Regions from separate parts of the Labrenzia sp. PO1 genome, predicted to be linked through region 3. Evidence: predicted binding sites of a transcription regulator. Region 3 holds the regulator's gene; each other region holds the start of a gene.

Region 1 (3,274 bases), on a different contig from region 3:
GCCGGAAAAGACCGTTTAGGGTGTGGCCCGTTACCTGATTTGTCGCTCATTCCGGAAGACCCCACCGCGTGACCACCACCCTCATCGTTCTCGCCCACCCTGCTCAGACTTCCTTCAATGCTGCCTGGGCGCGCGCAACCGAAGCCGCGTGCCTAGCTGAAGGCGATGAGGTGCTTTGGTCAGACCTCTACCAGCTTGGCTTTGATCCGGCGGAGCGCGCAGCGCACTACGCAGAGGAGATCGTCACCGAACCTTACGACGTTCTGAAAACACAGGAAGCGGCCTCGAAAACCGGAAACCTTCCGTCGGTCATTACGGAAGAAGTCGAGAAGCTGCGCCAGGCGGACCGGATCGTGTTTCATTTTCCGGTGTGGTGGTTCGCCCCACCTGCCATCCTGAAGGGCTGGTGCGAGCGCGTTCTGGCCAACGGCGGCCTGCACGATACTTCCAACCGTTTCGATACCGGCCATTTCAGGAACAAGCCGGTTCTTTTCTGCGTCACGACCGGATCCAAGGCGAGCGAAAGTGCCCACAACGGCAAGGAAGGCGACATTCAGATGCTGCTTTGGCCACTCGCCTACACACTGCGCTATCTGGGTTTCGATGTTCTGGTTCCCAGGATCGTCCACGGTGTTCACGGTTATCACAAGGGTGCGGCAAAGGAAGGCCTGGAAACACGACTTCAAAACGAGATCGAAGGCCACCGGGAGACGATCGCAAGGTTCGCAACGCTGCCGAAGATCAGCTTCAATGCCGACAGCGAATTCGACCGCGCCGGCACCCTTAGCCCGGGCGCGCCATCTCACAGCCACTTCATCCGGCACGACCCCTGATTTTGCGGCAACCGGAAAAGACGGGACCGGATTTGTCCGCCCCCACTCCTCTTTTTCCTCTATCTGCCGGATGACGCTACCGCTTTTTCGGATAGAATACCGGTAATCTTATATTGGCCCAGCGGGGATTCGATGCGCCTCCTATCTGCATTCGTCTTTGGTTTTGTTCTTCTGTCCGCCCCCTCCGCCTGGAGTGCAAGCTGCGGCAATGGCCCGGGTGGTTTTGAAGCCTGGAAACAGTCGTTCATTGCAAATTCCCAAAGCTACGGCCTCAAGAAAAGGGTCGTTGAATCGTCCCTCAAGAACGTGAAATACAACAAGAAGGTGGTCTCACTCGACCGGAACCAGAAATCCTTCAAGCTCAGCTTCAACCAGTTCTATGCAAAGCGGGTCAACAACGCGATGATCCGGCGGGGCAAGCAGCTCGGCAAGACGTACGCCCGCATCTTCCGTGGCATCGAAAAGAAATACGGCGTCCCGGCACCTGTTCTGCTGGCGATCTGGGGACTTGAAACCAACTACGGCAGCTTCTCCGGCAACATGCCGGTCCTGCAATCCCTTGCCACGCTGGCCTATGATTGCCGCCGGTCCGATTTCTTCACCGCCGAACTGGTCGCCGCACTCAAGATCGTGCAGGGCCGTGACATGCAGCCGGCCGAAATGAAGGGTGCCTGGGCCGGCGAACTCGGCCAGACCCAGTTTCTCGCCACCAGCTATGTCCGTTATGCGGTCGATTATGACCGCGACGGCCGCAAGGACCTGATCCGCTCGATCCCCGATGTGCTGGCTTCCACCGCAAATTATCTTGCCCAGAAAGGCTGGCGCCGCGGCCAGGGCTGGGGCCCGGGCACTGCCAATTACAACGTTCTAAAGCAATGGAACAAGGCCAGTGTCTACGTGGAAACGATCTCGGTCATGGCTGGCCAGATCAGCGAGTAGACCCCGCTCGACGCCCCATAAACCTGCTTGACAAAACTGACGATCCGGGCAGCAATTTGCGTCATACGGTTGTAATCCTCGCGGACCAAAACCGTGTGCCGCGGAAACATGCCGCCCGGCAGGCACCGGCAGCTGTCGGTCCGGCTCGCGCTGTTCCGCAAGGCTAAACAACACCAATCGCCGAGCGACCGAACAGGAGCCATTTCATGTCCAGGATCAAAGACTTTTCGATTTCACGGCGCACCCTTTTGATGGGCGCGGCGGCAACTGGCTTCACGGCAGCTCTGCACCCCTATTCGGTTCTGGCCAAGGAAGGTACGGCTCACCTTCGCCTGATGGAGACTACTGACCTCCATGTCCATGTTTTCCCTTACGACTATTACAGCGACAAACCTGTCGACACCGCCGGTCTCGCCCGGACAGCCACACTGATCCGCGATATACGGAACGAGGCGACAAACTCGGTTCTGGTCGACAATGGCGACTTTCTGCAAGGCAACCCGATGGGGGACTATGTCGCCTATGAACGCGGCATGAGCGAAGGCGACCTGCACCCAGTCATCAAGGGCATGAACGTCCTTGAATTCGACGCGGCAACACTCGGCAACCACGAATTCAACTACGGTCTGGACTTCATGATGAAGGTGCTGGCCGGGGCCAATTTCCCCGTCGTCTGCGCCAATCTTGTCAAGGGCAGCACACTGGCCGGCAACCCGCGAGACGACGCCCTTTTCCTGAAGCCCTACGTGATCGTTGAAAAACAGGTCACCGACGGTGCCGGCAAGTCCTATCCGATCAAGATCGGCTTCATCGGCTTCGTGCCACCGCAGATCATGAACTGGGACCGCCGCCACCTGGAAGGCAACGCCAATGCGCGTGACATTATCGAAACCGCCAAGGCCTTCGTCCCGGAAATGCGCGAACAGGGCTGCGACCTTGTAATCGCCCTCTCCCACTCGGGGATTGATGCCAACGATTATTCCGAAGGCATGGAAAACGCCTCCCTGCACCTTGCCGGCGTGGACGGGATCGACGCCGTCTTTACCGGTCACCAGCATCTGGTCTTCCCCGGTCCCCAGTATGAGGGACTGCCAGGTATCGACAGCGAGAAAGGCACGTTGTTCGGCAAGCCTGCCGCGATGGGCGGTTTCTGGGGATCGCATCTGGGCGTCATCGACCTGATGATCGAGCGCGACGGCAACGGCTGGCGTGTCGCCAATTTCATGACCGAAGCACGCCCGATCTACGAAAAAGAAGGTCGAACGGTGACACCTCTGGTGGAAAGCCAGCAGGATGTACTCGATGCGGTGAAGGAAGATCACGAGGCAACCCTTGCCTATGTCCGCCGCCCCGTCGGCAAGACGTCGGCTCCCTTGCATTCCTATTTCGCCCTCGTGGCCGACGACCCGAGCGTCCAGATCGTTTCAAAGGCGCAGATCTGGTACATCGAACAGATGCTGAAGGGTACGGAATGGGAAGGCCTGCCGGTTCTTTCCGCAGCA
Region 2 (3,274 bases), on a different contig from region 3:
TCAGGAAGATCGAGGGAAGGGGGCGTCTTTGTCATGGTGGCCAGATTATTGCGGGCCACCGCGCCAGGCGAGTTACCGCATAATTTATGCGGCATCCTGTTCTTCACGGACCAGCCGCGCAAACCGTCCGTCTGACAGCGGCAGGCGCGAAATCCGGATGGTGCTCTCAGGGATGGTCATTTCCGGGAAATCAACGTGTTCCGTTCGGTAGACAATGTCAGGAGCATCCGGCTCGAACCAGCCATAGTCGGTCAGTCTGTGCTCCGTTGCCCGGATGCCTGCGGACGCAAAACGCCACAGGGGCCGGTTCAGAAACTCGTTCACCGGTGCGCGCCATTCGCAGGCACGCGGTACGGACATGGCCAGCAGCCTGTGTGTGAGGTCGCAGACCAGATGCACGGGAACTGCGGACCGGGAGACAAGATCAAGCAGGGCCTTGTCGGCGGCGCTCTCCGGACGTGCCCTCAGCAGACAGGTGATCTTCGCCCTGTCGCTGTCGTCCGGCTGCGACATGCCACTCTCCCAGCGCGATATCCTCGTCTGCGAGACGCCGAGTTCATGCGCCAGAGCTTCCTGCTTGACCCGGTTCAGTACGCGCCAGCGCCGCAGCGACGGTCCAAGACTGCTTTCTAGAACGGCGGTTTCTGTTTGCATGGTGCAAGTGTAACGCGTCCCGGGAATTTTGTGCAGCGGGAAAAGAAGGCACGGCTCACCTGAGCAGGTGTCCGCGCCACCAGCGGGATCAGCGGTACTTCTCGATGAATGCGTCGATCGACAACTTGCGAAAATCGGGCAGCCGCTGCTTCAGCTCTTCTTGGGACCAGTCCCACCAGGAGATATCGATCAGCGCCTGTTCCTGCTGTTCGGTAAAACGCCGTTTGATTTCCCTGGCGGCCACACCGCCAACAACGGTGTAGGGGGCGACATCCTTGGAAACGACTGCCCCGGCTGCAACAATAGCTCCGGTGCCGATCGAGACGCCGGCAAGCACCGTGACATTGTGGCCGATCCACACATCATGGCCAATGGTGACCCAGTCGTCCTTGCGCCACTGGAAGAAATCCGCGTCGTCTTCGCCAAGGTCATAGGCAGCAGCGCGGTAGGTGAAGTGGTGCTGTGAGGCGCGCCAGGTTGCGTGGTTTCCCGGATTGATGCGGACGCGACGGGCGATGGAACAGAACTTGCCGATAGTCGACCAGACGACATCGCCTTCCTGCACGATATAGGAATAGTCCCCCATGCTGCTTTCGCGCATTTCCGTGCGTGCGCCAACCTCGGTCCAGATGCCGAGATCACAATTCAGCACCCTGGCCTCCGGGTGAATGTTCGGGGCTTCGGTCAGGGAAGGCTTCTGGGTCGGGGCGGACATGGATGCTCCATATAGCGTTGGAAGGAGTGCGGAAACGGTTTGTAGCCGTGTTGCTGGCACCGGTCGTGACGCTTTGATGACACTGGCGTGACTCCCGTCACTTTTTTTGCATGCATCCACAGCGGTGAAAGCGGCATTTGGCGGGTAGAAGCCTTGTATTTGAGCACTGATTTCCGAGTAAATTTTAGCCAGGAATGTGTGACGCCAAGGGGGCTCGGAAAGCGCTGAGAGCGCTGCGGAATTCCCGCCGGAGATGGTTGTTCTGCCGATGCTTCAGGCAGGGATGTCATTGATTTGTCATAAAATTTTGAGCTCCCCGACAAAGGAATGTCATTTTTCTGTAATGGTCCGGTGGCTCTTGTCGCGCAGCACGACGAACACAACGGACAGGGCTGGCGCGTGATTCAATTTCAGGAAGTCACCAAGACCTTCGGGTCTCGGACCGCGGTCAACAAAGTAAGTTTTAATATCGAAAAACCGCAGATGGTCGGGATCATCGGTCGCTCCGGTGCCGGCAAGTCAACCTTGCTGCGCATGATCAACCGGCTGACCCCCGCCAGCGCCGGACAGATCCTGTTCGATGGCCGGGACATTCTCAGCCTGAAAGGCGGCATGATGCGCCGCTGGCAGCGCGACTGCGCCATGGTGTTCCAGCAGTTCAACCTGGTGCCGCGCCTGGATGTTGTCACCAACGTCATGTTGGGGCGCCTCAACGGTCACGGCACCTTGAAGAGCCTCTTCAACATCTTCAGCCAGGAAGACGTCAATTCCGCGCTTGGTGCGCTCGACAGACTGGGCATTGCCCAGGAAGCCACCAAGCGGGCCGAGGAGTTGTCCGGTGGTCAGCAGCAGCGTGTTGCGATTGCCCGCGTTCTTATGCAGGACCCGCACATGATCCTGGCGGACGAGCCGATTGCTTCGCTCGATCCGATGAATGCCAAGATCGTCATGGATGCGCTGCGTGAGATTCACGAGCGCGACAACAAGATCGTCATCTGCAACCTGCACACGCTCGACACTGCCCGGACCTATTGCGACCGGGTGATTGGCATGCGCGACGGTTTCCTCGTGTTCGACGGGGCGCCGGAAGCGCTGACCACGGCTGTCGCACGCGAAATCTACGGTGCTGATGAGAGCTTTAACGAGGCGGCGACATCCACCGCCATCGATGCCGGCCAGTCCGGTTCCAGAGAATCCGCCGGTGCGATGACCCCGGCGGCAGCAGCGGTCTGATCCGGCTGCGCACCCGCTTAACGTCATCAAAATTGAGAACTCTCGGGGAGTGTCCCAAATGAAACTCGTTGCTAAAGTTGCTGCGCTTGCTGCTGTCAGCATGATCGCTCTGAACGCTTCTGTTGCCGGTGCAGCGGAAATCACGGAATTCCGTATCGGCCTGCTCGGCGGCGAAAATGCTTCCGACCGTCTGCGTGCCAACGAATGCCTGCGCGAAAAGACCGAGGAACTGCTCGGCGTTCCGACAAAGCTGTTTGCTCCGGCAGACTACAACGGCGTTATCGAAGGCCTGCTCGGCGGTAACCTCGACATGGCCTGGCTCGGTGCTTCCGGCTACGCAAAAGTCTTCCTGACCGACCCGGAAGCCGTTGAGCCGGTTCTGGTCAAGGTCAACAACGACGGCAGCTATGGCTACTACTCCATCGGTTTTGCCCGCGTCGACAGCGAGATCAACTCCCTGGAAGACATGAAGGGCAAGACCTTCGGCTTTGGTGACCCGAACTCCACGTCCGGTTACCTGATCCCGTCCATCGAAATCCCGAAACTCGGCTACTCCATGAAGCCGGGTGAGTATTTCTCCGACGTCGTCTTCACCGGTGGTCACGAGCAGACCATCGTTGCCGTATTCAACGGCGACATTGCCGGCGGCGTGACCTGGGCTGACGGTCTTGG
Region 3 (3,274 bases):
GCGCTTGACCCCATCGCGACCGCGAAGGTGGAAGAGCTGATCGACGAACTGCGGGAAAACTTCACCATCGTGATCGTGACCCACTCGATGCAGCAGGCTGCCCGTGTGTCTCAGCGTACCGCGTTCTTCCATCTGGGTGTTCTGGTGGAGGAAGGTCTGACGGAGGACATCTTTACCAATCCGAAGGACAAGCGTACGCAGGACTATATTACGGGCCGCTTCGGCTAAGCATTTTTTAGGTTTCTGAAGGGGACACAGGATGTCTGAACATACAGTCTCGGCTTACGATGACGAACTGACGGCCATGGCCGGCAAGGTTGCCGAAATGGGTGGTATTGCCGAAAAGGCTTTCGCCGATGCGGTGTCCGCGCTGGTGTCGCAGGATCTGGAGCTTGCCAAGGCGACGATCAAGGGCGATGTCCGTCTGGACAGCCTTTACAACGAACTTGAAGTGAAGCTGATCGAGCTGATCGTCCGTCGTCAGCCGATGGGGCAGGACCTGCGTGAAATCACCGCCGCAACGCGCATTGCCAATGACCTGGAGCGTGTTGGCGATCTTGCCAAGAACGTTGCCAAGCGCGTCATCGCCATCGACAGCGACTTGCAGTCCAAGAAGCTCGCGATCGGTGTGGAGCACATGACGGAACTCGCTCTTTCGCAGCTCAAGCAGGTGCTGGATGCCTACGCCCGCAAGGATGCGGAAGCCGCCCGCCGGGTTCAGGAAGCCGACGCCGAAGTCGACGCGATCTACACGTCGATCTTTCGCGAACTCTTGACCTACATGATGGAAGACCCGCGGGTCATTACCCAGTGCGTCCATCTCTTGTTCTGCGCAAAGAACATCGAGCGCATCGGCGATCACGCGACGAATATCGCCGAGAACGTCTACTACATGGTCACTGGCGAGCGTTTGCCGGAAGACCGGGCAAAGGTCGACGAAACAGGCGCGGTCTGACCCGCCGGTAATCGTCGGATTTGCAGAAGATCTTAACGGCCGGCGCTTCGGCGCCGGTTGCGGTAATTGGAGCGAGATGTATGCCGAAGGTGCTCATCGTTGAAGACGAAGAACCGCTCAGCCTTCTATTGAGATACAATTTGGAAGCGGAAGGGTACTCGGTCGAGTCCTGTGTCCGGGGTGACGAGGCGGAAATCCGCCTGCGGGAAAGCCTGCCGGATCTGTTGCTGCTCGACTGGATGCTGCCGGGCCTGTCCGGAATTGAACTGTGCCGCCGCCTGCGGGCGCGCGAGGACACCGAGCGCCTGCCGGTCATCATGCTGACGGCACGCGGTGAGGAAGCAGAGCGCATCCGCGGCCTGTCGACCGGTGCCGACGACTACGTGGTCAAGCCCTTCTCGGTACCGGAATTGATGGCCCGCGTGCGCGCCATCCTGCGCCGGGCAAGCCCGGAAGTGGTGTCCAGCATGTTGCGGTCCGGCGATATCGAACTGGATCGTGAAACGCACCGCGTTCGCCGCAACACCAAGGAAATACACCTGGGGCCGACGGAATTCCGCCTGCTGGAATTCCTGATGACATCGCCTGGCCGTGTCTTCTCCCGCGAACAACTGCTGGATGGGGTCTGGGGTCACGATGTCTACGTGGACGAACGCACTGTCGATGTTCACGTCGGTCGCTTGCGCAAGGCTCTGAACAAGGGCAAGGCAAAGGATCCTATCCGTACCGTCCGTGGTGCCGGATACGCCTTCAATGACCAGTTCACCTCTGCCACTGCCTGAGGGCAACTTGCAGAATGGAATTAAGGAGCCCGCTTTCTAGCGGGCTTTTTGTTTCTCAGCGGTTATGTGCCTTTCGCGGAGCAAGGTTCTCTTCTGCGACAACCCCATCAGTTGTGTCGGTGTCGGGGCTGATCCTGCGGTCCCTGTCGTGGCGGAGTGGTCAAACAAGGTTTGTTTTGATGGAACGGAAACGGCATGGAGCGGTGCCAAGAACAAGCCGTGGGAGGTCACTGGTCGGGGTCGGGCATCTGGTCAATGGAAGGCCCAAACAAAAAAAAGCCCGCCAGATGGCGGGCTTTCTCATGAATTGGTTAGGTGCGAGGCTATCAGCCTGCCTGAGCCATCGTCTTGCGATCGCGGCGGCGGTCGGCGACCGGCTGATACGCGATCTTGCAGTGATGAGCGCAGTAGGGGACGCCGGCATCGGACTGGCGGCCGCAGAAGTAGAAGTCGTCGGTCGCCGGGTCGCCAATCGGCCATTTGCAGGTCCGCTCGGTCAGCGTCAGGATGGTAGCCCGCTGCGAGATCGGAACGAGCTCTGCAATCGGCTCTACGCGCGGCTTGGCAGCCACCACTGGTGCAGGCGAGATGTCTGCTTTCAGGGCCGTTGCGCCGATCGACTGCGGATGTGACGTCGTCGGTTTCTTCGGCGCTGCACCCGTTGCAGGAGCTGCGGTGCGCGGCCGGCGCGGCTTGGCGCTTGAAGAGGTGGACTTGGCGCGGCCGGACAGGCCAAGGCGGTGCACCTTGCCGATCACGGCGTTACGGGTAACACCACCCAGTTCGCCTGCGATCTGGCTTGCGCTCAAGCCGTCGCCCCAAAGCTTTTTGAGAAGCTCAACTCGTTCGTTTGTCCAACTCATTGCCGCACCCTTTAGTTTGACCGTCCTGCGGCCATTAACCCCGTGTTAAGCATGCGCAAGCACGCTTAATGCTGGCAGATCTAGTGCCTCTTGGTGATTTGCCTCACGAGATCTCGTGTCTGATTGCTGAGAGGTTACAATAACGTTAATTTGTCAGGCAACCACTCGACCCAAACCAGTTGGGGATGAAACGACTTTTCCCCAATTATGGCGAGGTCATTGAGAATTTTATGAAATCCGCCCTCCGCGGCACATGAAATGTCTTGTGCGCCATTTCCATTGACAGTGCATGGTACCGGCAGTGTATAAGAAAGCCGCTGCGTGCCGCCTCATCGGGGCGGCACGTTGCGTTTTGGCCCTTCGGCATCTTTTCAAGGTGACGGCCCGGCGTCGGGGCGACGCAGGGGACAGCAGGGGCGTTTAAAGGAGACAAACGAGGTTATGTCCGCGACTGCACTATTCGGAAATTACGCAAGATCGAACCTGTCTTTCGATCATGGGGAAGGCGTCTGGCTGGTTACCACCGATGGCCGACGATTCCTCGATTGCGGTTCCGGCATCGCGGTCAACGCACTCGGTCATGCCCATCCGCATCTGGTCAAGGCATTGCAGGATCAGGCAGCCAAGCTGTGGCATACCTCCAACCTGCACCAGATCCCGGATGGCGAACGGCT

What was found. Region 3 encodes PhoB, which activates phosphate uptake and scavenging genes when phosphate is short. Its sites were predicted from a motif close to TGTCATNNANCTGTCAT; they were not measured.
Region 1: a site for PhoB is predicted at 1,832-1,848, ahead of HCG46_RS02040 (bifunctional 2',3'-cyclic-nucleotide 2'-phosphodiesterase/3'-nucleotidase). Genes of this name have one in related genera too.
Region 2: a site for PhoB is predicted at 1,654-1,670, ahead of phnC (phosphonate ABC transporter ATP-binding protein). Genes of this name have one in related genera too.

What each region holds. Positions count from the first base shown of each region.
Region 1 covers NZ_JAAXCR010000001.1:419,367-422,640, forward strand. Annotated here, with positions in the region: gene HCG46_RS02030 (NAD(P)H-dependent oxidoreductase) at 69-833, shown strand; gene HCG46_RS02035 (lytic murein transglycosylase) at 966-1,772, shown strand; gene HCG46_RS02040 (bifunctional 2',3'-cyclic-nucleotide 2'-phosphodiesterase/3'-nucleotidase) at 1,979-3,274, shown strand, end outside.
Region 2 covers NZ_JAAXCR010000006.1:15,239-18,512, reverse strand. Annotated here, with positions in the region: gene HCG46_RS25360 (HD domain-containing protein) at 1-95, opposite strand, end outside; gene HCG46_RS25355 (helix-turn-helix transcriptional regulator) at 85-654, opposite strand; gene HCG46_RS25350 (DapH/DapD/GlmU-related protein) at 743-1,369, opposite strand; gene phnC (phosphonate ABC transporter ATP-binding protein) at 1,769-2,602, shown strand; gene phnD (phosphonate ABC transporter substrate-binding protein) at 2,661-3,274, shown strand, end outside.
Region 3 covers NZ_JAAXCR010000002.1:439,278-442,551, reverse strand. Annotated here, with positions in the region: gene pstB (phosphate ABC transporter ATP-binding protein PstB) at 1-228, shown strand, start outside; gene phoU (phosphate signaling complex protein PhoU) at 260-955, shown strand; gene phoB (phosphate regulon transcriptional regulator PhoB) at 1,036-1,737, shown strand; gene HCG46_RS09930 (GcrA family cell cycle regulator) at 2,064-2,600, opposite strand; gene HCG46_RS09925 (aspartate aminotransferase family protein) at 3,042-3,274, shown strand, end outside.